DNA from 2 places in the Thalassotalea montiporae genome. Region 2 is predicted to be linked to the other one. Evidence: predicted binding sites of a transcription regulator. Region 2 holds the regulator's gene; the other holds the start of a gene.
The links. Region 2 encodes NrdR, which represses ribonucleotide reductase genes. Its sites were predicted from a motif close to AAACACNANATNTNGTGTTT; they were not measured.

Region 1: a site for NrdR is predicted at 2,367-2,386, ahead of nrdA (class 1a ribonucleoside-diphosphate reductase subunit alpha). Genes of this name have one in related genera too.

The regions. Positions count from the first base shown of each region.
Region 1 covers NZ_JBQRUO010000009.1:27,857-43,772, reverse strand. Annotated here, with positions in the region: gene ACSLUR_RS17805 (Mpo1 family 2-hydroxy fatty acid dioxygenase) at 1-384, opposite strand, end outside; gene ubiG (bifunctional 2-polyprenyl-6-hydroxyphenol methylase/3-demethylubiquinol 3-O-methyltransferase UbiG) at 692-1,402, shown strand; gene ACSLUR_RS17795 (HAD family hydrolase) at 1,402-2,109, shown strand; gene nrdA (class 1a ribonucleoside-diphosphate reductase subunit alpha) at 2,493-4,757, shown strand; gene nrdB (class Ia ribonucleoside-diphosphate reductase subunit beta) at 4,962-6,092, shown strand; gene yfaE (class I ribonucleotide reductase maintenance protein YfaE) at 6,146-6,427, shown strand; gene ACSLUR_RS17775 (diguanylate cyclase) at 6,515-7,819, opposite strand; gene ACSLUR_RS17770 (response regulator) at 7,983-12,053, opposite strand; gene ACSLUR_RS17765 (PAS domain-containing protein) at 12,086-14,689, opposite strand; gene ACSLUR_RS17760 (response regulator) at 14,689-15,852, opposite strand.
Region 2 covers NZ_JBQRUO010000006.1:136,176-152,091, forward strand. Annotated here, with positions in the region: gene ACSLUR_RS15905 (methyl-accepting chemotaxis protein) at 1-1,600, opposite strand, end outside; gene acs (acetate--CoA ligase) at 2,184-4,127, shown strand; gene nrdR (transcriptional regulator NrdR) at 4,587-5,042, shown strand; gene ribD (bifunctional diaminohydroxyphosphoribosylaminopyrimidine deaminase/5-amino-6-(5-phosphoribosylamino)uracil reductase RibD) at 5,117-6,241, shown strand; gene ACSLUR_RS15925 (riboflavin synthase) at 6,299-6,955, shown strand; gene ribBA (bifunctional 3,4-dihydroxy-2-butanone-4-phosphate synthase/GTP cyclohydrolase II) at 6,980-8,089, shown strand; gene ACSLUR_RS15935 (methyl-accepting chemotaxis protein) at 8,648-10,681, shown strand; gene dxs (1-deoxy-D-xylulose-5-phosphate synthase) at 10,781-12,643, opposite strand; gene ispA ((2E,6E)-farnesyl diphosphate synthase) at 12,658-13,548, opposite strand; gene xseB (exodeoxyribonuclease VII small subunit) at 13,567-13,812, opposite strand; gene pomA (flagellar motor protein PomA) at 14,155-14,919, shown strand; gene ACSLUR_RS15960 (flagellar motor protein MotB) at 14,931-15,890, shown strand.

The sequences.
Region 1 (15,916 bases), on a different contig from region 2:
AAAAGCAGGTTTAGCTCGCTCATAGGCGTGGCCAATAAATTGAATCACCCAACCAATGAAAAAGACGCCCAATGCAATAAGCACTGGTTGCCCCATATCGACCACTAACTGTGTACTAATCACTAAAGGTCCAAAGAGCAATGCAATCATCAAGGCTAGCGGCACATGCAATGCAAAATAGTATAGCAATACAACAAGTGCGGCGACGATAGCTAAGCCTATAACTATTTCATGCCCGAAAATTGTGACCTCAAAACTCAACGTATTTAACAATAAGGCTATCGACCATATGATCATCGGGACGCCAACAATATGGCTTTTGATATTGTTCTTGTTTAAATGAACACTTTTATAATTGGCTAATTGTTCTATAACGCTCTTCATAATAATTTTGCTCTGTTAATGCTGTTTATTGTTGTTATTTTTTAATTATTGTTCGATTTAATATCGATAGCTTTCTCTTCTTCAATCTAAGTAGTTAGTGATTAAAAATCAATCTTAGCGAGATTTAGTCACTATCGAGCCTGAACGATATTCAGTTTTTTCACTCAAACTGTCGCCTGAATTAGTACTTGAACTGATGTGAGCAACTTTATTAGTTTTTTGTTTTCTCAGCGCTAGGTTTCGCTAAACGCTTAGTTTAAAATCCCAATTAAATAATATAGAGACTCAAGCAATTAGAAACCCTCCTATGTCAGACTCAATCAATGTAAACCCTCAAGAAATCGCTAAATTCGAACAAGTTGCTAGCCAATGGTGGGACTTAACGGGCGACTTTAAACCGCTTCACCAAGTTAACCCACTCAGACGTCAATTTATTTTGCAGCATGTTGAGTCAGTGTTTGAAAAGCAAGTACTTGATGTTGGCTGTGGTGGCGGTATCTTGTCAGAAAGCCTCGCTAAATTAGGCGCTAAGGTTACTGGCATTGATTTAGGCGAAGAGCCACTAAATGTTGCTAAGTTGCATGCACTGGAATCTGGTGTAGATGTTAACTACGAAAAAATTCCAGCGGAGCAAAAAGCGCTGCAATGCCCTGAGCACTTCGATGTGGTGACTTGTATGGAAATGCTAGAGCATGTGCCCGATCCAGCCTCTATCATCCAAGCTTGTACAGACATGGTAAAACCAAACGGTTATGTTTTCTTTTCTACATTAAATAAAACAGTTAAATCATACCTACTCGCAATCTTAGCAGCTGAAAAGGTCTTAAAGATTGTGCCTGATGGCACCCATGATCACGACAAATTCATTAGACCATCGCAACTAATAGGCTGGGCTGAAAGTAGCGGATTGAAATGTATTGACGCTACTGGCATTCACTACAACCCGATCACAGAGAATCATAAACTGGGTGGCAGTTTAGACGTTAACTATATTATCTGCTGTCAAAAGGTTGGCTAATGACGATGTCATCAACATTAAATGGCGTACCACATTACAAAGGTGTTTTGTTTGATTTAGACGGCACACTACTCGATACCGCAAATGACCTTGGCGAGGCATTAAATGCGGTGCTAACCAGTCACGGTTTACCCAAAGTTCCACGCGAGCGTTATCGACCGGTTGCTTCAGATGGTGCAAAAGGCTTGATAGAGCTGGGCTTTGGTGCTGGATTAAAAAACTTTGATTATGAACAATTGCGTATTGAATTTCTCGATTACTACGAGAATCACATTGCCGAGCATACCTGCCTATACCCTGGAGTAGCAGCGCTTATTGAAAAGCTTGAGCAACACCAAATCCCTTGGGGAATTGTCACCAATAAACCCATTGGCCTAACGCATGTGCTTTTGCCTCATTTCCCTGAACTAAAGTCAGCCGCCTCTGTGCTTGGTGGAGATTCATTAGCACAGCGTAAACCTCACCCTGCACCACTACTACAAGCTGCCAATGAGATTCGAGTAACACCAAATGAGTGTTTATATGTTGGCGATGCGCCACGCGATATCGAAGCAGGTAACGCAGCTAATATGTGCACCATTATTGCTGGCTGGGGATACATCGCTAGCGATACTGACCTAACGACATGGCAGGCAGATATTCACTGTGCTCATCCAAGTGAAATTAACAAGATGGAATTTCTGTTCACAAAATCACCAAATGGCTAAGCCATTGATATATATAGAGATCAAAACATATATTCAAATTAGAAATAAAAAGCGGAATTTAATGTAATAAATCATTCTATGACGGCAAAAAAGTGCAAAAAAACCATTGCGTTTTTATTAAAGCAAAATTAAAACGTACTACTACGTTAGTCATTACTAACCAGTCAATTTTAGGCTAGATTATTAAATAATCACTCTAATTTTTTGCCCTTGCAATAACCGTCAAACCTCATTATCTTGTGATCATATTTTTTAAATAACCCAATATATTGTGTATTGATTATTCAAATAACCACTAGTCCTAGTGGTTTACTAGATTTGAGTAATTACGCAACAGTATCTGCTCAAAAAATAAGAAGAATAAAACACACTCAAGGTCTTTCATGAATAGTAATCTTTTTGTAACTAAACGAAATGGTAATAAAGAAGCCATTGATCTGGAAAAAATTCACAAAGTAATTGCTTGGGCTGCAGAAGGCCTTGATGACGTTTCTGTCTCGCAAGTTGAATTAAAGTCTCACATTCAGTTTTATGATGGAATTAAAACATCTGACATTCATGAGACTATCATCAAAGCAGCTGCGGATTTGATCTCTGAAGAATCACCTGACTACCAGTATCTTGCAGCACGATTAGCAATTTTCCACTTGCGTAAAAAGGCTTATGGTCAATTTGAACCACCAAAACTATACGATCATGTTGTTAACATGGTTGAAAGTGGTAAGTATGACCAGCATTTATTGGCTGATTATACGCAAGCTGAATTTGAGCAAATGGAAAGCTACATCGACCACCGTCGTGATCTTAATTTCAGCTACGCTGCCGTAAAGCAACTTGAAGGTAAGTACCTGGTTCAAAACCGCGTGACGGGTGAAATTTATGAAAGTGCTCAGTTCCTCTATATTTTAGTAGCTGCTTGCCTATTCGCTAAGTATCCAGCTGATAGCCGCTTGCGTTACATCGAAGGCTTCTACGACGCTATTTCGACCTTTAAAATTTCATTACCTACACCAATTATGGCTGGTGTACGTACGCCAACACGTCAATTCTCATCATGTGTATTGATTGAGTGTGACGACAGCTTAGACTCAATTAACGCAACGTCTAGCGCAATTGTAAAATATGTATCGCAACGCGCTGGTATTGGCATTAACGCCGGTAGAATTCGTGCACTAGGTAGCGAAATTCGAAGTGGTGAAGCCTTCCATACTGGTTGTATTCCTTTTTACAAACACTTTCAAACGGCAGTAAAAAGCTGTTCTCAAGGTGGTGTACGTGGTGGCGCAGCGACCCTATTCTACCCGCTATGGCATCTCGAAGTAGAAAGCTTATTAGTGCTTAAAAACAACCGCGGTGTAGAAGAGAACCGAGTTCGCCACTTAGACTACGGTGTACAGTTCAACAAGCTGATGTACCAGCGTTTGATCAAAGGTGAATCAATCACGCTATTTAGCCCAAGTGACGTACCAGGCTTATACGACGCGTTCTTTGAAGACCAAGACAAATTTGAAGAGCTTTACGTAAAATACGAGCAAGACGAGTCAATTCGTAAGAAACGTATTAAAGCGATAGAACTGTTTGGTTTGTTTGCACAAGAGCGCGCGAGCACAGGTCGTATCTATCTGCAGAATGTTGACCACTGTAATACACACAGTCCATTCGACCCTGCACAAGCGCCTATTCGCCAAAGTAATTTATGTTTAGAAATTGCTTTACCAACTAAGCCAATGGCAGATGTAAATGACCCTAATGGTGAAATTGCACTTTGTACCCTATCGGCATTTAACCTAGGAGCCATTGAAAGCTTAGACGAATTAGAAGGCCTTGCAGATTTAGCCGTTCGTGCACTTGATAGCCTGTTAGACTATCAAGACTACCCAGTTCCTGCTGCACACAGTGCAACTATGGGTCGTCGTACCTTGGGTATAGGTGTTATTAACTACGCCTACTACTTAGCGAAAAACGGTGTTTTCTATTCAAACGGTAGCGCTAATAACCTAACGCACCGCACTTTCGAAGCCATTCAGTATTATTTGCTAAAAGCGTCTAACTTATTGGCGAAAGAACAAGGTGCATGTCCGTTATTTAATGAAACAAAATTAAGTAAAGGCATTCTACCTATCGATACGTACAAAAAAGATATCGATAAAGTTACTGGCGAACAGCTTCACCTTGATTGGGAATGGTTACGCGAAAGCATCAAAGAACACGGCGTTCGTAACTCAACAGTATCAGCTTTGATGCCGTCTGAAACTTCATCGCAAATCTCAAATGCGACTAATGGTATTGAACCACCACGTGGCTTAATCAGTATTAAAGCAAGTAAAGACGGCGTGTTAAAACAAGTTGTACCTGAGTACAAACGTTTAAAAGATAGCTACGAGTTGCTTTGGAACATTCCGAGCAACGATGGCTATTTAGAGCTTGTTGGTATTATGCAGAAGTTTATCGACCAAACGATTTCCGCCAACACGAATTACGATCCATCGCGTTACGAAGGCGGCAAAGTACCTGTTAAGCAGATCATCAAAGATTTACTTACGGCATACAAACTCGGTGTTAAAACCTTGTACTACCACAATACTCGTGATGGTGCAGACGACAGCCAGCAAGATGACGGCTGTGAAGGCGGCGCGTGTAAGATTTAACTTTACACGTTCCGTAATACAAAGCCGCATGGTCAATGCAAATAGCCTAGTTGCTAGCTGCATAATATGACATGCGGCTTGTTCGTGTGTTGAAGCGTCAGTTTTAAACATGCGAATACGCAAGATAAAAACAGTAAATTAGAACAATAGCAATCAAGATGCACATTCAAAAATGTCAGCTAAGTACGACATTTGGAGTTATTAATGACTTATACAACTTTTAATCAAACCCCAACAAACGCCCTGCTTGAACCGATGTTTTTGGGTAATAGTGTTAACGTTGCTCGTTACGACCAACAAAAATACATGGCTTTTGAAAAGCTAATCGAAAAGCAACTTTCCTTCTTCTGGCGTCCAGAGGAAGTTGACGTTTCAAAAGACCGCGCTGATTGGCAAGGCTTAACGCCATCTGAAAAGCATATTTTCATTTCGAATTTAAAGTATCAAACCTTGCTAGATAGTATGGCAGCGCGTTCAGTTAACGCTGTTCTATTGCCACTAGTTTCATTGCCAGAGTTAGAAACTTGGATTGAAACTTGGGCATTTAGTGAGACCATCCACTCTCGCTCATACACCCATATTCTGCGTAATCTATTTACTGAGCCTGGTGAAGTATTTGACGATATTGTGGTCAATCCAGCGATTTTAAATCGTGCAACCAGTATCGCTAAGTACTTTGATGACGTGATTTTGACAACGCAATTACTTCAATCACAAGGCGAAGGCACATATGAAGTTGAAGGGGAAATGGTTGAAGTGAGCACGCGTAAATTGAAAGAGCGCTTGTTCCTTGCTATTTGCTCGGTCAATGCATTAGAAGCCATTCGTTTTTATGTCAGTTTTGCCTGTTCTTTTGCCTTTGCAGAACGTGAGTTACTCGAAGGTAATGCAAAAATCATCAAACTGATTGCCCGTGATGAAGCATTACACTTAACCGGCACTCAGCATATTCTTAACAACTGGATGTCTGGTAAAGATTGCCCAGAAATGAAAGAAATCGCTGATGAGCTTAAAGAAGAAGGCCGTCAAATTTTCCTTGATGTCGTTGAGCAAGAAAAAGAATGGGCAGAGTACCTATTTAAAGATGGCTCAATGATCGGCTTAAACGCTCAAATACTAAACCAGTACATTGAATACATTAGTCATCAGCGTATGAACGCTATCGGCCTAGAATCGCCATTTAACGTGAAAAGCAACCCACTACCATGGATGAACGCATACTTGGTGAGTGATAACGTACAAGTAGCACCGCAAGAGTCTGAAATTTCCAGCTACTTAGTTGGTCAAGTAGATGCTGCTGTCGCGGAAGACGATTTCGAAGAGTTTGACCTTTAGATCTTCAATAAAATCGATGATATTGAAAAGCTATAGGGCTATCGTTTTATAAAATGAGTGAAAGCGATACTAACGATAGTCCACACAAGGTAATCGCCAATGGCCAAGAGGTTATATTCACAGATAAACAGCCAGATTTGCTGGTGTGTTTAGAAGAAGCTAACATCGAAGTGCATTACCATTGTCGAGATGGATTCTGTGGTGCTTGCCGTGTCAAACTTGATAAAGGGCAAATTCGATACCCGCAAGGGGAGCCACTGGCTTTTGTTAGTGAAGGGGAAATTCTTCCGTGCTGTTGTGTGCCCACTAGCGATATTGAGCTAACCATAGATTGATATGACAGCAAGCATAAAAAAACCAGCGGTGAGCTGGTTTTTTTTATCGTATATCATAGCAACTGTTTGTTGTTGCGACGTATCCGTTTAACTAATATTTAGCTCTGTTTTAATACCTGTAATTACCCGATCTAATTCAAACGAAACATTGTCAAACAAGCCTTGATAACTTTCCTTATCGCCATCGTTAACAGCAAAATCTAATTGCTTAGCTCGTTCAAATAACTGCATTGCGCCAACTGAACAGGCAACCCCTTTAAGGGTGTGTACTAAGTGTTTCATACTCGCCTGGTCATCTGTATCTATTGCCTGCTGAATTTTAACCCCATCTTGATGATGATCATCGAAGAACATTTTCAGTATTTCTTTGAATAAGTCATCATCACCAAGCACATTACTTAAGCCAACTTGATAATCTATGCCAACAAAGCCCTGCTCGCCGCTTTCATTAACTGCGATTGTTTGCGCAGGTGTTTGCTGAACAGTTTCTTCTTGCCCCTCAGGTGGATGGCTTAACGTCACATTTCGAGAAAGTTGTTTGGCGTCGTAAAGAAATTTGTCGGCAGTCTGCATCATTTGATTAAAGTCATACCCTACTTCAATATGTTGAGCACAAGCGACACCAATACTGGTCGTGACAAAAATTTGTTCGTTTCCAAGCTCCATTGGCGTTTGCTCTACTGCTTTTCGAAAACGTTCACAGGCATTAACAGCGTCGCGCTGATTAACCTCGGGCATACAAACCGCGAATTCTTCACCACCTACACGGCCAATAATGTCGTAATCTCTGAAGGTTTGAGCAAGTAAATGAGCAAACTGTTTTAATACGATATCGCCCGCTTCATGACCATAATTGTCGTTAACGGCTTTGAAATGATCGATGTCTATCATGGCTATTGCCATGTTATTCATTGCACGGGAGCCCTGATTGATGGCTTTTAAGCTCAGTTGTTCAAAGCTTCCTTTGTTATTGAGTTTGGTAAGAAAGTCTGTTTTCGCTAAATTTTCTAGTGTTAGTGTTTTTTCACGTAGTCTTATCGCATTGCGAATTCGTGCGAGCAATACTTTAGCAATATATGGCTTGGTCACATAATCGTGAGCACCTAGTTCAAGCGCTTCAACGATTTTGTCTTCATCATCAGACGCAGACAACATAATAACCGGTATGTTGGACTGTTCAGGAGTGGCTTTGAGCTTTTTCAACGTCTCAATGCCTGACATGCCTGGCATATACAAATCAAGCAGTAGAATATCAACGTTATTGTTCTTAATTGTCGCTAATGCGCTTTCGCCATCTTCAGCTTTCAACACTTGATAGCCTTCAGCTTGTAGGTCAAATTCCAGTAGCATTAGCGTGTCTTTGGCATCATCTGCTGCCAAAATTGTGTACATAATTAGTCCTTAATCAATGCCATTCGCTGCTAATAATAGCGAATAAAGTATATTCGTATAAGACCTAAACTTAACTTAACACATTAAAAATCATAGATAAGTTTAGCAAATAGGCGAGTAAAAAGTACTTTACCGCTCTACTTAGTCATAAAATTATGCGTTTTCATGCCTCAATTGGCTGCGATAAAAACGATCTAAGATGCTCGATAAACTCAACATAAGTTTTATCTAATGCCTGCGTGAGCTCTTTTAACTGTTCAATATCTTCGGCTTTCGCTGCAAGCTCTATTTTGAGCGCAATATCAGCTAGTTGTATGCCACCTAAGTTATTTGAAGAGCCTTTAAGCTTATGGGCAAAAGCCAAAATTTCAGTCATGTTACTTTGCGCGAGCGCTTCAATTAGCTGCTCAAAAAGTTCTGGCACTTCATTTATATACAACTCTACTAAATTACGCACTAACTGTTCATTATTTCTCACGCGCTTAAATAAGGCTTGCTTATCCCAAAGAGGTGCTAATTTCAATTCGCTTGGCTCTTCATCTATTATGCTCGCTTGCTCTACATTCGCTACTAATTCAACCTTCTGGTTATAGTTGTTTGACTTTTTAACCCAGTGACACAGTGTTTCACCGAGCTTTTCTGCATCCACAGGCTTTGAGAGATAATCGTTCATACCAGCGGCCAAGCACTTTTCCCTGTCCCCTTTCATCGCGTTGGCTGTCATCGCAATGATCGGTATATCTTTATAAAAGTTGCCCACTTTTCCTTGTCGAATAGCTTGAGTCGTTTGGTAGCCGTCCATTTCAGGCATCTGGCAATCCATCAAGATAATATCGTAAGCAGCATTTGAGGGGGATTGAGCCATTTGCTCCAGTGCTTCCCTACCATGGTTAGCGATATCCGCTCGCCCACCGCCATTGCCAAGAATACCTTGAACAACTGCCTGATTAATTCGATTGTCTTCTACGAGCAAAATACGCATCGATTTAAACGACATATCTTGTGCAGAAGGCGAGGCGCTGGGGTGAACATTGTAATGTGTTAGGATGGGCGAACCATCGGAGTCGCTATCCGCCCCTTTACTCAGCACAACCGCCATAGCGTTACGTAAATCGCTGGTGGTTGCTGGTTTAGGAAAGTATGCACTATAGCCGAGCTCAGCAAAATAATTAGCATCGCCTCGCTCACTCATCGACGTCATCATTATCAATTTTATGTGCTTAGCGTTTGCAGCTGATTTTATGCGCTGTCCAAGCGTCACGCCGTCAATATCGGATAGCTGTCGATCTAAAATTGCCACTTCAAAATAACCAGAAGGCCGCTTAGCAATGGTCTCTAACGCTGATTCTCCGCTGTCGGCAGTGACAACTGATGCGCCCCAAACAGATAACTGCTCGGCAAGCACACTTCGATTGGTCGCATTTTCATCAATCACTAAGACGTGATGACCCGAGAAGCTAATATCGGGAATCGCCACTGGCGTTTGCTCACTGCGTTGCATAATTAAATCAAAGGTAAACTTACTACCAACACCTAACGAGCTCTCTACACTCACACTACCTTGCATTAGCAGACACAATTTCTTGACGATTGCCAAACCAAGGCCCGTGCCACCATAACGGCGTGTCGTACTCGCATCAACCTGTGTAAAAGAGTCGAATAGTTTTTCTAATTTATCCTCTGCAATGCCAATTCCAGTATCAATAACCTGGCATTCAAATTTGAGTACTTCTTGCTCATCAACTAGTGCCGGCGACAGTTTCGCTCGGATAACCACTTCACCTCGTTCGGTAAATTTGATTGCATTACCGACTAAGTTCGTGATTATTTGCATCAAGCGAGTTGGGTCACCCTTAACCATAGACAAGCTTATTTGGCTAACGTCTAAGATAATTTCAACGCCTTTGTCTTGTGCCTTTAACGCCATAGATTCAGCAATATCACCAAGATGTGAGCGTAAATCAAAGTCTAGAATCTCAAGTTCTAGCTTGCCTGCTTCGACTTTCGAAAAGTCTAGAATGTCATTGATCAAATTCAGTAAAGAGAAAGCACTAGAATTGGCAAGTTGCACATAATGGCGTTGCTTTGCCGACAAGTCGCTTTGCTCTAATAAGCCGAGCATGCCCATTACACCATTCATTGGCGTTCGAATTTCATGGCTCATACTGGCAAGAAATTCAGATTTTGAACGCAATGACTCTTGCGCCATATCAAGCGCTTGTTGCTTCAAGTCGTGTAATAAGCGTTGCTCAGTTACGTTGCGGTTAGTGCCCACCAAACGGACGGTTTCTGCAGTTTGCTCAATGATTGCTTTGGCATGCGACTCAATATAATTTACTTGCCCATTCGGCATATTAATGCGAAATGTCACATTAAAGTCTTGCCCAGTTGATAGTGATTGTTCTATTGCATTATCAACAATTTGACGGTCTTTGGGGTGCACCGCTTTTAGCCATATTTGTTCCGGTAAAACACCATCACTTTGGTTATAGCCATATAAGCGATACATACGCTTATCCCACGATACACGGCCCGTCAGGCGATTATATTCCCAAACACCGATTTGTGGCGCTGACAAGGCAAAATCGAGCCGCCAAGCAAGCTCATTAGCATCACGTAACGCCGATTTACGCTCTGATTCAAGTAATTTGTAATAAGTATTGTCGCGGATTAAGCCGGTATACATAACGCCTTGGTCGATCGCTACTTGCGAAACAACTAAAAGCACAGGGAAAACTTCGCCATCTATGCGCATCGCGGGCAGTTCTTTGCCAGCCATAGAGCGGCAACTTGAGCTCACATCACTAAATTCAGCGGCAATTTGATCAAATTCCGTAGCCGTATCGTGCGGTAATAATTCAGTAAGGTGTTTACCAATCATATCTGTTGCGCGATAACCAAACATTCGCTCAGCAGAGCGGTTAAAGGCAACGATATTGGCGTTTTCATCGAAGTTCACCACAGCATCAGTTATCGAGTTAAGGATAGACTGGAGCTTGGCGGACGTTTCTTGGGATTCAGCTAAGGTATCATTCATCGACTCTTTTTGCTGCTCTACGTGTCGAAGCAAGCGATCAAAACTACGCGCCAATCGCCCTGTTTCGTCTCGTTTAGTGGTAGGCAAAGGTAAGACTTCCCCTTTACTTTCATATTGGCCTATACTGGTGATCATATTTGTCAGCGGTTCAATAATCCGTCTAGAACCAAGCACTGATAAAGCAAAAGCTATCAGAGCTAGTAGCACACCCAGCAAAAATACGCGCTCTTCTAATTTGCCAAATTCAGCGGAAAGTCGATGACCGTCATGATAAAAAAGCAGGTTAAGCTTAAGAGGCTGGTCGTACTCATTAAATACAATTTGCTTTGTTGTACTTAGTTGCATAGGTTCCAGCTCTTCAACTTGTTCAGCAATGCTAATTGAGGCAGGGCTTTGAGGTATGCTATCGGCAGCGGCATTGTCTATTGCGAGCGATTTCAGGTGCTCTTGCCACTTGTTATCTAAGACTCCGCTATCAGTTTTTTGCTCACTTTGGTAGACGAGATTCGCCTCACTATCAGCAATATATATATGTTCCCCGGCTTTATGAAACGTTGTTAATAGTTCATCAAGTGATGCCAGATTAAAGGCAATAATTAGACTCGCTACATGCTGCCCTCCCTGGTACATGGGGTTAACCGAGACCATCAACGACTGCTTTGCGCCAGCTATTTCAATTTGCTGAAAGTAGGTATCTTTTGTTGTCCTTTCGGTACTGTTGCGGTTAATGGCATATTTGATGATTTTTCGTTGCACATTTTCGGCAACGGTATATTGAGCCGCTATCATCTGATCTTCACTAGATAATAACGAGATAGTGACAAACTTTGGTTTTGCAGATAGCAAAGACGCAAAGGCAGCATTAAACTGACGCTGCTGATCGGCTAAACTAATGCCATAGGTTGCTGCAGTGTTGTCATCAACGAGTTGTTCAACTAAATGAGCATCACTGATTGCAACGGCATCTTCAAAGTTTACGCTGAAATAGCGTTTGACCATAGCAGCAACAAATTCTGCGTTTTCCGCTAAATCTCGCTCTGCGTGTTGTTTGAGGATTTTTCCGCTTTCAAAATATGATGTTAAGCTCATTACGGTAGCAACAAATAAGGCAATAACAAAACTGATCAACGGTACTTTGAACTTTAGCGATCGCCAAAACTTTCGCTGCCTGAGTGTTTTCCCATTGTTTGTTATCATCTCGTTACTTCCTTTGAGCTTATCTTTAAATTTTACATGGAGTTATTCAAATTGCTAAAAAATTGAGATAGCTCAGCGGAATTGAATGGCTTGCGCAGTACTGGATATGGCCAACTCTTATCATCGTTATCTATATAGCCACTCATTGAACAAATTTTCGCCCTCGGATAACGTTGCTGTACCAATGCTGTGGCTTCACGTCCGGAAGTGTCTGGCAAGATCATATCTGTCATAAAAACATCAAAGGGCCCTTTAAGGTCAATAGCTTCTAGCAAGTCTGCTTTATTGCTGACATGTACGGTTTCTGCACCAATGCTCTCTAAAAACAAAGCAACAAATTCAGCAATACTCGTTTCATCATCCAGAATTAAAATACGTTGGCGACTAACACCACCAAAGTGACTGCTTGATGAATCAAGGGCTTTTTCACCAGATACATCAACACTAGCTTTTTCAACACAATTACACGGAAACTCAAGCACAAAATGTGCACCACCGAGTTCTGATTTGCCATAGACTCTTATTTGCGCATTGTGTTTATACATAGTGCTATAAACATTCGCCAAGCCAATACCATGACCTTTACTGACTGACTTACTCGAATAAAACGGATCAAATATTTTAGTAAGGTTTTCAGAGACAATGCCAATGCCGCTATCTTTGACATGTATTTCTAAACTGCCTTTGGCATTGCAGTATGCGGTTAACTGAATTTTCCCACCTTCATTCTGCGCGAGTGCTTTTTCCTGTTCCTTAATCGCATCTTGTGCGTTAATCACGAGGTTAAGCAGAATGTTAATGAACTCCCCTTGCGGAAAGTTTATGGAGGCTTGGGTGTCTGGTAAATTAATTTCAAGCTCGATATTGGCGACTAACACTTGTCTAAACAGGTATTGGTTATCAAGTATGTCTTTTAGTGGATCGAATTTAACCACTTTAACCATCGGCTTTTTAGTAAATGCCAACAAACGCTCCGTAACACTTTTTCCCTTGTCTATTGCATTCTTCACACGCTCAATGTACCGAGAGATATTTTGCTCACCTTGCGAAAACTTAAGCTCAAGCATTTCAATTGCGCCTAAGGCGACACCTAACACGTTATTAATATCATGCGAAACACTGCCAAATGTATTGCCAAGTAAGGCTAAGCGACTGCTAATGGCTTGTTGCTGCTCTTTTCTGAATTTATCGGTAACATTTTCAACAATCCAGATGTAGACCCCTTTATCGGCTTCATAAGTGACGGATAAATCAAAAACGCTATTGTAGTCGTCAAAGCTGATATGAGTTCGCTTGAGCTGGCCATACTGACGGGCAGTTTTTTTAAGCGACATATACTCACTAATGCTAAAATTCACATAGTCAAACAAAGCGGTATTACTGCCGCCCTGCTGAGGCGAAATATCTTGGTATACCACGTTGTCATCTTCATCAATAAAGAAGATTGGCACTTTTATGGTGTAATTAACGAGCGCGAGTAGCTTAAGTTTTTCAAATACCGCTTCACTACGAGTAATGTCTCGACTAATACCAAATAGCGCAACGACCTTACCATCTGAATCAACTTCCACTTCACCTATAGTTTCGATTTTCGCTTTCTTACCACTTGCTTGTAATATGGTGGATTTATGACGGAAACTTTGCGCACACTCAATACTGCGCTTAAAAGCATTGCGAATTTGTTCACGTTCAGCTTTCGAATGGAACACAAGTTCATTCTCTAGATTCGGGCGAAATGCATGCGGCTCAGTGCCATATATTCGATATAGCTCAGTTGACCAGAACATTTTTTGTTCAACAACATCATAACGCCAATGCCCTGAATTACTGATTTTTTCTGCCAGTGAAAGGTAGTTATTTTGCTTGCGCAATTGTTGTATAAGTGACTTGGTTTCCGTCACGTTGCGCACTGCACCATACATCCGCTCCGGTATGCCGTCGCTATCACGTTTCAGCCTTGCCGTGGCATTCACCCATAACACCTGATTGTTAGTGGTAGTAACTTGATAGGTTGTATTAAAACTTGTTTGTTGGTCTTTAAGTAATAGATCGACTTGTTGCAACATGTTTTGCCATTGCTGCTCATTAATATGCTTTTGCCAAAAACTACTTGGTACTGAAAGCGCTTGGCGTTTATAGCCAAGCATGGCTATCAATTCTGGTGAAAAGTACACTAGATCTGATGCGATATCCCATTCCCAGTAGGTTTCATCAAGCGCTTCTAGTGTCGTTCTAGTGTCTTCCCTAAGCGGTTCACTAATTTCTTTGGGCGGCGTAATATTAGGTACAACAAACAGCCATAGTTTATCGCCAACTTGATGCTCTTTAACGGTGACATAAGACAAACTTGAGTTTGCCGCCTCGAGTAACCACAGTGATTGGTGTTGCTTGTGAGATCCAGTTTGCGTTGCTTGATTGGCTTGGTCTAGCTCATTTGCTATCTCACTCTCTAGTGCACGTTTTACAGAATGAAGGGGGTAATCTTTTAATATCGTGGCTAAGGGCTTACCCACTAATTGTTCTGGGTTGAGACCAACTAAGCTAGCCAATGCAGGATTAGCTGCAGTGATATCTCCATCACTATCAAGCTCTACAACCGCAATTGGCAGCTCTGTTACTGAGATGCTTTCAGCCATCAAAATAGCTCATCATCTTCATCAAAATCTTCTACTACTGTTTGCTGCTGATTAAGCGACTTCAGGCTATCAACGCTGCCTAATGCTTGATCAAGTAATTGTGTAACTTCTAAAAAGTTAACATCATCTTGGGTATGTTTTTTTAATGCTTTGTGCACTAAGTCGGTTAGATAAGTTTCTTGATCTTCACTCATATCTAACACATGAAAACTCATGCCCATATTCTGGACAATTTCATTCATCACCTCTTGTTGATGATGCTTTGAGATTTCGATCATTTTCTTCGTTTTCACGACAGCTTGTTGAATCTGTTCCTGCACTTCAACCAATGAATTTTTATAGGTGATAAATGCCATACGCGCACCGATACATTCGATGACAGAGGCCAATGCATCGATATAAATATCGGTATCGATTGCGCCTTCCTCTAAATTCAGCACCAAAATTGAGACTAGCGGATGATTGAAAATCGTTCGCGTACCAAAGCGATAAAGACGCGGCTTTACTTTAAGTAGCTCCATCACACCGATTTCTACGGGCGAACATAAGCCATTTTTAGAACTGTAAAACAACGGTTTTTCTTGCAGAGGATAAAAGGCAATACAGCCATGCAAATTCATGCTGTAAAAAAATGAAAAAACTTGATCGCGAATTTCTTCAAAGCTAAAGCATTGGTTTAAACGAGAGGTAAGCTGCATACAAGCACCGTATTTAGATGCTTGCGCCATCGAGACATTGATAACTCGATCTTTTGACATCAGTTCACTTTCAAAATCATGAATTTTGTCTTGATAATTAATCAGCTTTTCGAGCTTTTGACTGAGCGTAATAAGCGAGATGGGTTTTGCTAAAAAGTCATCAGCGCCGCATTCTAAGCCTTTGAGAATCGCTTCTTCAGTAGCGAGTCCCGAATAAAGCACAAATGACTCAGCACCGCGTTGGCTATCGACACATTTTTTTATCCATTCAGAACCAACTTCTTGACCTATATATTCATCAACTAAAGCAATATCAAATTTGCCATGCTGCTCAATTTTCGCTTCCCCTAAGCTCAAACTATCTGCAACTTCAACGGTAAAGACTGTTTCAAGGCATTCTGCCAACAACTCTAAATACTGACTATCATCATCAATAATCAATACGGTCTTTTTTGATTCTGTCATTCAAAAGTCCTTAATTTTCGACAAATGCACTTACCAAATATGAGCCTATACAACAGACTTATAA
Region 2 (15,916 bases):
CAATAATTTCTAAGTTGTGTGCTAAGCCCGCTAATTCGCTGCTCACTGACGCTAATTCTTGAGAAGCACTGTGAGTTTGATTGGTGCTTTGGCTGATATCGTCTACATGCGACACGATTTGGCCTGCAGCTTGTGATTGCGAATCGGTCGCGTGAGCTATATTGGTGGTCATTTCACTGATTTGAGAAACTGATGTAGTAATCTCTGCAAGCGAAGTGCCCGCCATGGTCACTTGTTCAACACTGCTTTCCGCCAACGATCGACCATTGCTCATTGCTCCTACAGCTTTACGGGCAGCTTGCTGAAGCTTTTCAATGGTGGTTTGAATCTCAACCGTCGAGTCTTGTGTTCTAGAAGCCAGCGTTCTCACCTCGTCAGCAACAACGGCAAAACCACGTCCTTGCTCGCCCGCTCGCGCCGCTTCAATTGCTGCGTTAAGCGCCAATAAATTAGTTTGTTCGGCAATGCCTCTGATCACGTCAAGCACAACGCCTACTTGATTAGCGTCACTATCTAGGTGGTCAATCACTTCGGAAGAATCTTCAACGGTTTTCGCCAGTTGGTGAATTGTTTCAACCGTCTTGGCAACAACATCCGCGCCTTCAGTAGAAATTGTACGAGTTTGTGTTGCTGTGTCGGCAGCTAGGGCGGCGCTATCAGCAACGCTTTTGACACTGTGGTTTAAATCATCAACAGCGGCTTTGGTGTTGTGTGCACCATCTTGTTGGAGCTGAGTAATGGTATTGGTTTGTTCCGCATTAGCACTGACTGAGTTTGCCATTTGTGAAAGCGGTAAGGCGATATCGACCACTTGTTTGATGGTGTTTTGCAGCTTTTCAATGAACATATTAAAGCGATTAACAAGCTCACCTATTTCATCGATGCTTTTCGAGTTTAGTCGTACCGTTAGATCTCCTTCACCCTCTGCGATGTCTTGCAAAGAATTAACTACGCTCGATAACGACGATCTAATGCCTGAAATAATCGGTATTGCGGTGCCAAATAGCAGAATAATCGTAATAATACCGACAATAAACCCAATATTAACTAAGGTTTCTGCGGAGCTATTAGCATCGGTAATTGCCTGCTCAAATTCTTGTACTCGCGTTTTATTAAAGCTTTCCAGACCACCTTTTGCCTGCTCAAAGGCAGCATTCATGGCTTTACCCATTTCGGGCAATTTTTCAAAATCTATGGTGTCATTGATCATGCCACTGCTCAGCGTTCTAGCCTGTTGGTAATAGCTATTGAAGTCGTTTAACAGGCTTTGCTGATCAGATATAAACTGCTGGTCAGTTGCACCTATTTGGGTGATGGAATCGATGATCTTTTCTGATAACTCGTCTGCTGAAGCAATACCATCTTCATCCCCTGTGGTTACCGCAGCATTGAGAATTTCCGATAGCCTTACAATATCAACGGCAGCAGCTTCAGATAACTGGACGACAGGAAACTGAACGTCTTTAACGCGTGAAAGCTGTTCAACGTTGTTAGTGGCATTAAAAATGGAGAGGGCGAGGTAAATGGTAAAACTGATCGTGCCTATTACTGGTATCAAATAAATTTTTTGAGCAATAGAAAGTCGATAAAGAAAATTCATACTTTGTCCTCTAATTTTAGCTATCTAAACTGTAGAACATAAATTTCAATTTTGAGAAGTTTTGCCACTAAAAGTAGCGTTCCGATTCGCTAATATATCCTGTTGACTTTTCCTGCTTTTTTGCACTTTAAATGCAGCAATGGCGCGGTTGGGAAAAATTCTAAAACTAGAAATCTGCAACGAACCTTTTAGTTAGATAAATAGTTAGATAATTAGTTAGATAAATAGTTAAACAAAAACTTCATAAAATTAGCTGGCGCCACTTGCTAAGTAAGTGGTCGAATAGCATTTCAATGAGGAGCGGAAGAAGTTGCTATTCGGCAAGCGTAGCTAGATGCATTGCTGTAGTAGTACAGACAGAAGTCAAGGTGTAGTGCTAATGATAATTTGATGATAGTTTATACAAAGCGATTAAGAATGAAGCCAAAACATTCGAATACAGCACAAGAAGAAACATAAATGAACAGCTAGCGCAGACGTTTTTATCCACTATCAAAAAATAATAAAAACAAACGATTACAACACGCTAATACAACATATACACGCTAATACAGCAAACTATTACAACAATAAGAGTCAGGATATGAAGGAACTATTGAGCCGTTATCCGGTATCACCACAGGCAACACAAAATACACATATTAACGCTAATAAATATCAGCAAATGTATCAGCAATCGATTGAACAACCAGACGTATTTTGGGCTGAACAAGCAGAGCAATTTATTGATTGGTATAAACCTTGGGAAAAAGTCTCTGAGGTTGATTTTCAAACCGCAGGCATCAGTTGGTTTAAAGGGGCGCAACTCAATGTTAGCTACAACTGTATCGACCGCCATTTAGCGAGTAAAGCAAACCAAACCGCCATTATTTTTGAAGGTGATGAGCCAACGGATGACTTTCGAGTTAGCTATCAAGAGTTGCACGATAACGTCTGTCGTTTGGCTAATTTGTTAAAAGCTCGCGGTGTTAACAAAGGCGATAGAGTTTGTATTTACATGCCGATGATCCCCGAAGTGGGCTATGCCATGCTCGCTTGTGCACGCATTGGCGCGGTGCACTCAGTGGTGTTTGGCGGTTTTTCTACCGAATCGATAAAAGCACGTGTGCTAGATGCTGACTGTCAGGTAGTGATCACTGCTGATGAAGGTGTTCGTGGCGGTAAAAAAATACCGCTGAAAGCAAATGTTGATGCAGCGCTGGTTGATTGCCCCGATGTCCACTCGGTGATCATGGTCGAACGTACTGGCGTTGAAGTTAACTGGCAAGATCAGCGAGATGTCAATTATCAGGAAGTGATTAATCACTACGAGCCAATGTGTGAGCCTGAAGTGATGGACGCTGAAGACCCTTTATTTATTCTTTATACCTCAGGGTCAACCGGTAAACCTAAAGGGGTACTGCATACCTGTGGCGGTTATATTTTGTATGCCGCGATGACGCATAAATATGTGTTTGACTACCAAGAAGGTGAGATTTATTGGTGTACCGCTGACGCCGGTTGGATAACGGGTCATTCGTATATTTTCTATGGTCCATTGGCCAATGGTGCAACGACCTTAGTGTTTGAAGGCGTACCGACTTATCCAGATGCAGGACGATGTTGGCAGGTGTGTGAGAAACATCAGGTTAATATTTTTTATACCGCACCAACGGCAATACGTGCACTAATGGGGCAAGGTGATGAACTGGTAGAAAAGCATGACCGCTCAAGTATTCGTTTGTTAGGCACGGTTGGCGAGCCAATTAACCCTGAGGCTTGGCACTGGTATTATGAAGTGGTTGGCCAAAGCCGCTGTTCAATTGTTGATACTTGGTGGCAAACTGAAACTGGTGGCATTTTAATTACCTCACTACCTGGGGCTGTCGATATGAAACCAGGTGCGGCGGGCAAACCATTTTTTGGTGTAAAACCAGCGATTGTCAGCAAAGAGGGCGACGTTCTTGAGGGTGAAGCACGTGGTCGCTTAGTGATGACAGGCAGCTGGCCTGGACAAATGCGCACTGTATACGGCGATCATCAGCGTTTTTTTGATACCTACTTTAGCCAATACTCGGGCTATTATTTTACAGGTGATGGCGCTAAGCGTGATGCCGATGATTTTTACTGGATCACCGGCCGCATTGACGATGTGCTTAATGTCTCCGGTCACCGATTAGGAACAGCAGAAATCGAAAGTGCGTTGGTCTTGCACCCTAAAGTGGCTGAAGCAGCAGTGGTTGGCTATCCGCATGAAATCAAAGGACAGGGCATATACTGCTACGTTACCTTGATGTCGGGAGTTGACTGCCAACAATCCCTTACCGAAGAGTTGCAAGCCTTGGTCGCAGAAGAGCTAGGCCGCTTTGCTAAGCCTGATTACATTCAATTTGCGCCGGGTTTACCAAAAACACGCTCTGGTAAAATCATGCGCCGTATCTTGCGTAAAATAGCGGAAAATGAGTTGGAGAATCTCGGCGATACTTCAACCTTAGCCGACCCAAGTGTCGTTAATGATCTTATCGACAATCGCATCGTTCATGGCTAGCTGTCTTAGTTAGTTAAAACACACCGAGTGCTGCTAGTTTGCTGTTTTCGGTGTGTCAAATACCCATGCTACTTCAAAGTGCTTGTTTCAGTTGGAATTAAAAGCGCTTTAGGGAAGGCATTGATTACAGAGAATGAACGCACCTCTTTTGTTGCATGGAAAGCAAAATCAATAAAGCAGCATAAATCGCTTTTAATCCAACCCATTTTTTTGAGGTAGAGAGAGGGCGCTTCACAGGAATTCAATCTCTGCGTTGCAGCTTATTGAAAGGGAGTGACCATTCCGGCAAGCTGCGCCTTGACATTGAATCCCTGTGACAGCGCTGACCTCAAGCATCTTGAAACAGCATGGGTATATCATTTACTCACCTAATTGCGATAAAAGGCATCATAAAGCTTTCGCTTAACTGTTTGTTTTCGATTAAAATGCTCGACAATTTAAAACCTATCGAGCGATTTCATGTATTGTCCTTTTTGCTCTGCAACTGATACTAAAGTGATCGATTCACGACTTGTGGCTGATGGTCACCAAATCAGACGTCGTCGCGAATGTAGCGAGTGTCATGAGCGTTTTACCACTTTTGAAACTGCCGAATTGGTGATGCCGCGTATTATTAAACGCGATGGCTCAAGAGAGCCGTTTAACGAAGACAAAATGCGCAGCGGTTTGCAACGTGCACTGGAAAAGCGACCTGTTAGCATCGAAAAAATTGAGCTGTCGGTAAATAAGGTTAAATCGCAATTGCGTGCAACCGGTGAGCGCGAGCTAGACTCAGAAATGCTAGGTAACTTAATTATGGAGCAGCTTAAAGAACTCGACAAAGTTGCTTATATTCGCTTTGCCTCGGTATATCGTTCATTTGAAGATATCAAAGAGTTCGGTGAAGAGATTGCTCGTCTGGGCGATGAGAAGTAACAAAACACCAAGCAGAATATCTAAGTTTTTTAGGTGTATTTTAAAGTTTAAGTTAGGTTTGATTGAGAACAACGTTGACACAATTTAGCAACCAAGATCATCAATATATGGCACTAGCCATAAAGCTGGCAAAACAAGGGCATTACACCACTTCACCTAACCCTCGTGTTGGTTGTGTCATTGTTAAACACGGTCAAATTGTTGGCCAAGGTGCGCATCTAAAAGCTGGTACGCCACATGCTGAAGTTCATGCATTGCGTGAAGCAGGTGAGCAGGCACGTGGTGCCACAGCATATGTCACATTGGAACCTTGCTCACACTTTGGCCGCACACCACCTTGTGCACAGGCCTTGATTGATAATGGCTTGGCAAAAGTGATTGCCGCCAACGTTGACCCTAATCCGCAAGTTGCCGGTCGTGGCCTTGATATGCTCGCAGGCGCAGGTATTGAAACTGCCTATGGTTTACTTGCTAATGAAGCCGAGCAGCTCAATCAAGGCTTTCTTAAATTGATGCGCACCCAAATGCCTTATGTTCGTTGTAAACTTGCAGCCAGCTTGGACGGTCAAACGGCAATGGCATCCGGTGAAAGTCAGTGGATTACCTCTCCAGAAGCACGTAAAGACGTACAACGTTTGCGCGCGCAAAGCTGTGCTGTGCTGACGGGTGCTGACTCTGTGTTAATGGATGGTGCGAAAATGACCGTGCGACATCAAGAGCTTGGCTCACTTGCCAGCGATTATCCTGCAGAGGCTTTACGTCAGCCAGTGCGAGTAGTGATTGATGGTCAGCAGCGTTTAACACCAGACTTGCCGATGTTCGAATCTCCTCATCCCTTAATTTTACTGCGAACTAAGGTTGAAAATGAGCAAGACTGGCCGCATTTTGTCAGCCAAGTAGCGATAAAAGAACATGATGGAAAAATTGATTTAGCGGCGGCGTTGGCTTATCTCGGCACGCTTGGCTTAAACGATATTTTACTTGAGTCGGGTCAGCGCTTAGCTGGTGCGTTTATCGAACAAAACTTGGTAGATGAATTAATCTTGTATCAAGCGCCCAAATTGATGGGGGCTGATGGCAAAGGCTTATGCGCAATGCCAAGTATTACAAAACTTAAGCAAGCAAAGGCGCTTAATATTCGTGATGTCACTATGGTTGGCACAGATATTAAAGTGACCGCGCAATTTACTAGTCGTTAAGCTTTGTCAAAGCTAAGCGCGGTAAGTCATTGAGCTTATAACGTAAAGAGAAAAGATATGTTTACCGGAATTATTGAAGCTGTGGGCACCATCGCAGCGATTCAAATGAACCAGCAAGGGGCTGCGATTACCGTTAATGTCGGTAAATTAGACATGGCTGATGTCAAATTAGGCGACTCAATAGCCACCAATGGTATATGCCTAACGGTCGTGCACTATAGCGATAGCAGCTTTACCGCAGATGTTTCAAACGAAACCTTAAAGCGCACCGGCTTTGCGAATTATCAAGTAGGCCAAAAGGTTAACTTGGAAAAAGCCATGCTACCAACAACGCGCTTTGGCGGTCATATGGTCTCAGGCCATGTTGATGCGGTAGCAGAAGTAACGTCGATTACACAATCAGGTAATAGCTGGGATTATTGGATTACGATGGCGGCGGATATCGCCCCTTATATCGCGGAAAAGGGGTCTATTACCATTGATGGCGTAAGCTTAACGGTTAATAGCCTTGCCAGTGACCAATTCCGCTTAACGATTGTGCCACACACAGCGCAAGAAACTATCATTGCTGACTACCAAGTCGGCACTAAGCTCAATATTGAAGTTGATGTGGTTGCTCGTTATATCGAGCGTTTATTAACAAAATCCCATCAGCCAACCACTTCCTCTGGTGTTAGTCATGACTTACTAGCACGCAGTGGCTTTATTAAGTAACGAAAGGCTAAACAAGAGGCAGCTATGCAATTAAATACGCCACAAGAAATTATTGATGACATCAAGCTCGGTAAAATGGTGATCTTGATGGATGATGAAGATCGCGAAAATGAGGGTGACTTCATTATGGCTGCCGAGTTGGTAACGCCAGAAGCGATTAACTTTATGGCTACTCACGGTCGTGGTTTGATTTGTTTACCTATGTCGGCTGAGCGTTGTCAAAAGCTTAAGTTACCTTTGATGGTAGAAAAAAATGACGCACAGTTTACCACTAACTTTACCGTATCAATTGAAGCTGCTGAGGGTGTAACAACGGGTATTTCAGCAGCGGATCGCGCAACCACGATTTTAGCGGCGGTGGCAAAAGATGCCGACCAAAACTCTATTGTGCAACCGGGCCACATTTTCCCGTTGATTGCTAAAGACGGTGGCGTGTTAAATCGTGCTGGCCATACCGAAGCAGGTGTTGATTTAGCGCGCTTAGCAGGCTTAGAGCCAGCAGCGGTGATTGTTGAAATTTTGAATGAAGACGGCACCATGGCGCGTCGTCCTGATTTAGAAAAAATCGCAGAAAAGCACGGTATTAAAATGGGCACCATTGCCGACTTAATTGAATACCGCAATGCTAATGAAACCACGATTGAGCGTATTTCACAGTGTAAGCTGCCAACCGCTTTTGGTGATTTTGATCTAACGGTATTCAAAGACACCATTGATGGCCAAACACATTTCGCACTGACCAAAGGTGAAATCAAAGCTGAAGAGCCGACCTTAGTTCGTGTGCACTTGGAAAACACTTTCCGCGATCTATTATTTAGCCAGCGCGATAGCATCAATAAGTGGCCAATTGGCAAAGCGTTAGAGCGCATTGCTGAAGAAGGTGGCGTATTGGTGTTACTGGGTAAGCACGAGTCACCGCAAAGCTTAATTGAGCAAGTTGAAAAATACGCCAAGCTTGATGCTGGCGAGACTATCAAAGAAGTGAAGCGCCATATTGGTTCGCGTAACGTTGGTGTCGGTTCGCAAATTTTAGCTAACTTAGGTGTTAGCAAGATGCGTTTATTGAGTTCACAAACCAAATACCACTCACTGTCGGGCTTTGGTTTAGAAGTAGTTGAGTATCTTGCAGAGTAAGTTAGATAAGATTTAACCAATTTATACCAACTTGATTAATTATTTAGTCTCTCAGAATGACATAAGCAGTATTAGAACAAACGAAATGTATGACGATATAGTTGTTCTACATCAAGTGAATTTTGTGCAGTTATCATGCTGCTTATGCATTCCCAAGGGCGAGTTTTAAAGGCTCATATACTGCGTTATGGCGTTTGACAAGGGAATAACCATTCTCTACACGCCAAGCCTTGTCTATGAGCCTTTAAATTCTCGCTGAGTGATCAAATAATTATTCAAGTTGGTATTAAAAGCTACTGATGTCAGTAGCTTTTTTTATGCCTACACGTTTAATTAATGATATAAGCCTAAACGTCTGACACAACCGCTAACAAGATAACGACATAGTTTCGCTCAAAAAACTTTCATTTTATCTTTTCATTTACCTGTATCGCTGTTTTAATAACCGTGTCTGATATAAAAAATAAGCTAATAAATTCAGCTACATAATAATGTAATTTGAATAGCAGTAATTCAGCAAAAAAATAATAAATACAGATATTACAAGTAGGTGTTCATATGAATGTAAAGGTTGCCCATAAGATCATTCTTGGCTTCGTTGTCATACTTTTACTGCTCATCTTTGCTAGTGTCAGCTCCATTGGCATTCTCGCCGATATCGAGCAGGCGACTAAAGAAGTTGACAGTATTGCGATACCCGTGCAAAAACAAAGTACTGGGCTGCAAATCGGCTTGCTAAAACAAGCTAAGCAAGCTTCCCAAATTACCACCGTAGATAGCGAGCAGCAGCTTTCAATTCTTAAATCAGGCTTTGGCAATCAAGGCGTCAGGCTTAGCGAAGCAAAGCAAAACCTCGATCGATTATCATTACCTACTGCGCTAGCCCAGCAGCTAAGCGCCTTTGAGCAAGAGCAGTCACTATTCGCACAAACAGTGACGAATATGTTTAGCTTTCAGTCTAAATCACTTTCTCTAGCCCAGTCACTCACAAGTGTTGAGCAACAGGTTGGTGCTAATCTTAATGAAGCGGGAGCTTTGCTCGTTGACTTAACGTATTTGGAAGATGATAAAGAGCAAGCAATTGTCGACCGGATTATCGGCTCTGCTGGGCAAATAGAGGGTTATGTAATCAACCTTGCCGATGCCGCTAATAGTGTACTTAGTATCAATGATTTAGAGGAGCTAAATCAAAGCCAAGAGCTAATCGAACAGTCTTTATTGAATATTAAAGATTTAGTCGGCTATTTGGTTAGGCAAGGCGAAGACTATGACACGCAAGGGCTTATTGAGCAGTTTGTCAGTGAGTTTGAACAGGCGAATGACAAGCTCACCAATGAACGTAGTTTGTTTGTTATCAAGCGTGAACAATTGGAAAACAGAGCAAACCTAATACAGGCTGCTAATCGCTCTGAACAGCAAATAGAACAAGCGCTCGCGACCATAGATAAACTGCTTGAACAAGTTGATTCTAACTTATCGAATTTACAGCAAAATGTTTTTGACGATGTTGATAATGGCCAAGCACTAACCTTAATTATTTTGGCGGTTATTATGCTTGTCAGTGTCACCATCGCAATTTTGACAATTCGTGCGATGATCAAGCCGCTCTTTCATATCAATGAAGTGTTGAATCGTATTGCTCAGGGGGATCTGACTAAGCAGTTGGATGTGGTTAGTGAGGATGAATACGGTCAGCTATCGAAAAACGTCAACTCTGTGGTATCACACTTAAAAACCCTAATTGATGATATTGGGCAAAATGCTAATGCACTGGCGCAAGCGGCTAATCGCTCACAAACTGAGTTACAAGCGGTAGCTACCTCACTAGATTCTCAGCAATCAACGGTTGATGAAGTTAATCATAATACCCTGTCGCTCAGTGAACATGCGGACGAAGTATTGGCTAAGTCAACCGATGCTGAAAATCAGATGACTGAGGCTTTAAATCGCAGTAATGAACTTGAACAGCGTGCTAATAGCACGGCAGGTAAGATTAATGATTTGACGATGTTGCTGCAAAATACCGCTGGCAAAGTCAGCTTGTTGAATCAAGAAGCAACCAATATCAGTAGTATTTTAGAAACCATCCAAAGTATTGCTGATCAAACTAACCTATTGGCGCTTAATGCTGCAATTGAAGCTGCACGTGCTGGTGAAGCAGGTCGAGGCTTCTCAGTGGTTGCCGATGAGGTACGTATGCTTGCCAGTCGTACACAAGAATCAACCTCTGAAATTAATGCCATGATTGATTCGCTACAGGCACAAACGAGCAGTGTTGTAGAGGAGATTGAGCAAGGGAAAAACAACGCAACCCGTTGTCAGACAGACACTGAGTTACTGTTAGAAACACTGACGACGATAAGCCAAGCGATTTCACAAATGCATTCAATGAGTATTGATATTTCAAGTGCAGCACAACAGCAGAATAACTTGAGTAGTGAAATCAACGACAGTATTTCGCAAGTAGCCTTAGTGAGTCAGCAAAGTAGTGAAAAATCGACAGTAACTCTTGGCTACAGTGAAGAGGTCGCAAAACTTGCTCAATCGCTAGAAAGCGCGGTTGATGCTTTTAATGTTAGAACAGGTACCTAGGCTAATATTAACTGAATTGAAGATCATGGACTGAAAAACCAAAAAAGCCGCAATAGCGGCTTTTTTGGTTTTTAGGCATAGAAGTTTGAGTCGTAGAGACTAACCAATAAACGCGTTAACTTTATCGATAATACCCTGACAATCTAAGCCTAACTCTTGGTGAATTTCTTCTTGCGTACCGTGTTTAATGAAAACATCTGGTAAGCCAATATTAAGCACTTTTATTGCACGCCCTTGGCTTAATAAATACTCATTTACCGCAGAGCCTGCGCCACCGGCAATGGCATTATCTTCAACCGTTACAATCACATCGTGATTGTCGGCAAGTTCATTGATAAGTGTTTCATCAATTGGTTTAACAAAGCGCATATCAGCTAAGCTTGCATCAAGTGCTTCGGCAGCTTGTGAGGCTTCGCCCAACACCGTACCAAAGTTCAAAATCGCAATTTTTTCACCTTGGCGCTTTTTCACGCCTTTGCCTAGTGTGATGGTTTCATCAAGCGTCGGCAATTCAGCGCCCGTGCCACTGCCACGTGGATAGCGCACTGCTGCTGGGCCATTATGCAGGTGGCCTGTGGTTAACATCAACTGACACTCGCGTTCGTCAGACGGTGTCATAATCACCATATTTGGAATGCAGCGCATAAAGCTTAAGTCGAACGCACCTTGGTGTGTAGGGCCGTCAGCGCCGACAATACCAGCACGGTCAATTGCAAATAAAACTGGTAAGTTTTGAATGGCAATATCGTGAATCAGCTGATCATAACCGCGTTGCAAGAAGCTTGAGTAAATTGCGACAACGGCATTTTGGCCGCCAATGGCAAGACCTGCTGCGTAGGTCACGGCATGCTGTTCGGCAATGGCAACATCGAAATATTGATCAGGGAAACGCTGGCTAAATTCAACCATACCCGAGCCTTCGCGCATCGCTGGCGTAATTGCCATTAACTTGCTATCGCGCTCGGCCATGCCACATAGCCAGTCACCAAAAATCTTAGAATAAGTTGGTAAGCTTGGTTTGCTTTTCGGCAGTGACGTTTCAGCAGGGTTAAATTTAGGTACCGCGTGGTACTTAATCGGGTCTTGCTCTGCTGCTTGGTAGCCTTTACCTTTCTTGGTTGCGATATGCAAAATTTGCGGCCCTTTCAGGTTGCGCATATTGCGAATGGTATCAACTAAGCCATTAACGTCGTGGCCGTCAATTGGCCCTATGTAGTTAAAGCCCAATTCTTCAAAGAAAGTGCTAGGTACTACCATGCCTTTGAGGTGTTCTTCTGCACGACTGGCTAATTCTTTGATCGGCGGAATGTTGTTTAGTAAGCGTTTACTACCTTCTCTAAAGCCCGTAAATAAACTACCCGAAAGTAGTTTGGCTAAATGATTATTTAACGCCCCCACGTTTTCCGAAATTGACATCTCGTTGTCATTTAAGATGACTAACATATCTTTGTTGATGTCACCGCCGTGGTTTAATGCTTCAAAAGCCATACCTGCTGTCATCGCACCGTCACCAATAACGGCAACTACTTTGCGATCTTTGGCTTCTTTTTCGGCAGCAACGGCTAAACCTAGTGCCGCAGAAATTGACGTACTTGAGTGACCGACACTCAGCACATCGTATTCACTTTCTTCGCGCCACGGGAACGGGTGTAAGCCGTCTTTTTGACGAATCGTGTGTAGTTGGTCGCGACGACCCGTTAGAATTTTGTGTGGGTAGGCTTGGTGGCCAACATCCCAAATTAGGTGATCAAACGGCGTGCGATAAACATAATGCAGTGCAACCGTTAGCTCGATTGTGCCTAAACCAGAGGCGAAATGGCCGCTGCTTTTACTGACAGAGTTTAATAAATAGCTTCGTAACTCATCACTGACTTTAGTTAACTGATCTTGGCTCAGTAAACGCAAATCGTCAGGGGAATTGATCGTTGATAATAAAGGATAATCAGCTAGATTAATGGTCATAGTCTTATTAGTAATTAATGAGTACGGCGAACAATAAAGGTCGCAAAGTCTGCCAAAGTGTCGGTATTGTAGGGCAAAGTAGCTAAAGCTTGAAGCGATTCTTGGTATAGCGTTTCTGCTTTTTGTTGAGCATTTGCTAAGCCAAGTAGTGCTGGGTAAGTTGATTTATTGGCTTCAATATCTGAGCCTTTAGGCTTACCAAGCTGCTCTTGTGTCGATGTAATATCGATAATATCGTCCTGCACTTGATAAGCCAGCCCAATGAGCTCGGCAAATGTTGCCAGCGTCGTTTTTTGCTCATCAGTAACTTGTGGTGCACATTCTGAGGCCATCGTAACCGAGGCTTTTAATAATGCGCCGGTTTTGAGTCTGTGAATGGTTTCAAGCTCGTTCAATGAAACATGCTTATCGGTTGCACTTAAATCCAGTGCTTGGCCACCACACATGCCTTGGTAACCCGCCGCGGCAACTAGTTGCTGTAACAGCATTGGCATTTTTTGTTGACCAAAGTCTGAAAACGGGTGATTGGCAAGAAAATCAAACGCCAGTGTTTGCAAGCTATCGCCGGCCAAAATAGCTGTTGCTTCGTCAAAAGCCTTGTGACAAGTTGGTTGGCCGCGTCGTAGATCATCGTCGTCCATTGCTGGTAAATCATCGTGTAATAATGAATACGCATGAATGCACTCTAAGGCGCAGGCAATGCCGTCTAAATCTTCAAGTTTGGCACCTAAAGCTAGACCTGTGGTATAGACCAAATATGGACGCATGCGTTTACCGCCGATTAACAGGCCATAGCGCATCGCTTCTAATAGCTTAGTGTCATTAACGGGTAAACTATCAAGTTTGTTGGCAAGTAACTGGTTAACGCGTGCTTGATATTCACTAAGTTGAGGTAAAGTCGTCAAAATCTTTATCGCCTTAAACTAAGCGTTATCGTCTTGTTCAAAGTTCGTTAAAGTACCTTGACCATTTTGATTAATCAGCATTTGCACTTTTTGCTCTGCGCCTTGCAGTTTTTGCTGACTTAATTGACTAAGCTTTAAGCCGCGTTCAAAAATCGCCATTGACTCTTCTAAACTTAATTCACCCTGTTCTAATTGTTGAACAATAGTGTCAAGTTCGCCAAGCGCCTCTTCGAACGATAGATTTTCCAGTTTCTTCTTTGCCATTTCTATACCACGGATAGCCCGTTTTTGATGATAAACAAGTGATGACCAAACGTACTCTCTGCCTGTTTAATAAGCATCGCTTCGATTGGTTAAGGTTAGTTTAGCATTGCAACCTAGTAATAAGGCGCAAAGGTACATGAGCGGCGCGTCTAGGTCAATCAATGGCACATATTCGCCCGCTTATAGTAACGATAGCTGAACTGAATCAAAAACAAGTTAAGTTATTGACCTTGCGGGCGATACTATCTGTGTAACAGGCTGTAATACAGGTCGCGATTCATTTATTGATAATGTATTATCAGCAGAGTTCTGCTCGTTAAAGACACACATTAGGAGGCATTTGTGGATTTAGCTACGCTAATTGGGATGTTAGGCGCAATTGGTTTCATCGTGATGGCGATGATTTTAGGTGGCGACATTTCAATGTTTGTCGATACCCAATCAATTCTTATCGTATTCTGTGGTTCAATTTTCGTTGTCTTATCGAATTACAACCTTGGCCAGTTTTTTACCATTGGTAAGATCATTGGCAAGGCATTTATGTTCAAGCTGGAAAAGCCAGAAGAGTTGATTGAAAAGTCTGTTGAAATGGCGGACGCAGCGCGAAAAGGCGGTTTTTTAGCCCTGGAAGAGGCCGAGATATCTAATGCCTTTATGCAAAAAGGTGTCGACATGCTGGTTGATGGTCACGATGCCGACGTGGTGCGTGCCACCATGCAAAAAGACATCGCACTAACAACTGAGCGTCATGATACTGGCGTTGGCATGCTAGGCGCACTTGCTGAAGTTGCACCAGCGATGGGGATGATTGGTACCTTGATTGGTCTGGTTGCGATGTTATCTAACATGGATGACCCTAAGGCGATTGGTCCCGCGATGGCGGTTGCACTATTAACGACGTTGTACGGTGCTTTCTTAGCAAACGTTATTGCCATTCCAATTTCGAACAAGTTATCGCTTCGAATGGCAGAAGAAAAGTTAAACCAAGAGCTTATCTTAGATGCGGTTTTGGGGATTCAAGACGGCCAAAACCCACGTGTTATTGAAGGTCTGCTGAAAAACTATTTAGCAGAAAGTAAGCGAAAAATAGACACCACTGAAGAGTAGTGAGGTAAGCCATGTCATCTCCACCTCCTGAGTGTAAGTGCCCGCCCGCAGGTCTACCTGCGTGGATGGGAACTTTCGCGGATTTGATGTCACTGTTAATGTGCTTTTTCGTTTTGCTATTGAGCTTCTCGGAAATGGACGTATTGAAGTTCAAGCAAATTGCTGGCTCGATGAAGTTTGCCTTCGGTGTGCAAAATAAAATTGAGGTGAAAGATATTCCTAAGGGAACCAGCATCATTGCGAAAGAGTTTCGCCCAGGTAAGCCTGAGCCAACGCCGATAGAAGTTATCCAGCAGCAAACCATGGAAATGACTCAACAAATGTTGGAATTCCAAGCGGGCGATGAAACTTCTGCGGGTGGTCGCCAAGAGCAACGCGGTACTGAACGTGGTGGTCAATCGCAAAGCACCGACACGCAAATGTCACAACAACAAATTGAGCAAGCTCAGCAACAACTGGAACAGGCGCAACAAGAGCAAGTGAATGAGCTCGTCAAGAAAATTGCCGAGCAGCTTGAACAACAAATTCAAGACGGTGCGATTGAACTGGAGTCACTAGGGCAACAAATCACCATACGTATTCGCGAAAATGGCTCGTTCCCTTCAGGCTCTGCATTTTTGCAGCCGAAGTTTAAGCCAATTATTCAAGAGATTGGTGTCTTGCTTAACAATGTACCGGGCGAGATCATGATTTCAGGTAATACCGATAACCAAGGTATTGATTCAGAGCTTTACCGCTCAAATTGGGATCTTTCTAGCCAACGTGCTGTGGCAATTGCTCATGAAATGGTGAAAGTGCCGAATTTTGATCCCACGCGATTACTTGTTGTGGGTCACGCTGACACGCGTCCGTTAGTGCCAAACACCAATGCCTTGAATCGCCGTCGCAATCGCCGAGTCGAGATTTCGATTAACCAAGGTAAAGCGAAAGTCACTGAACCTATTTCTATCAGTGAGAGCAGTGGCAATTAACGACTGATTCTCTAACAGAATTTAAG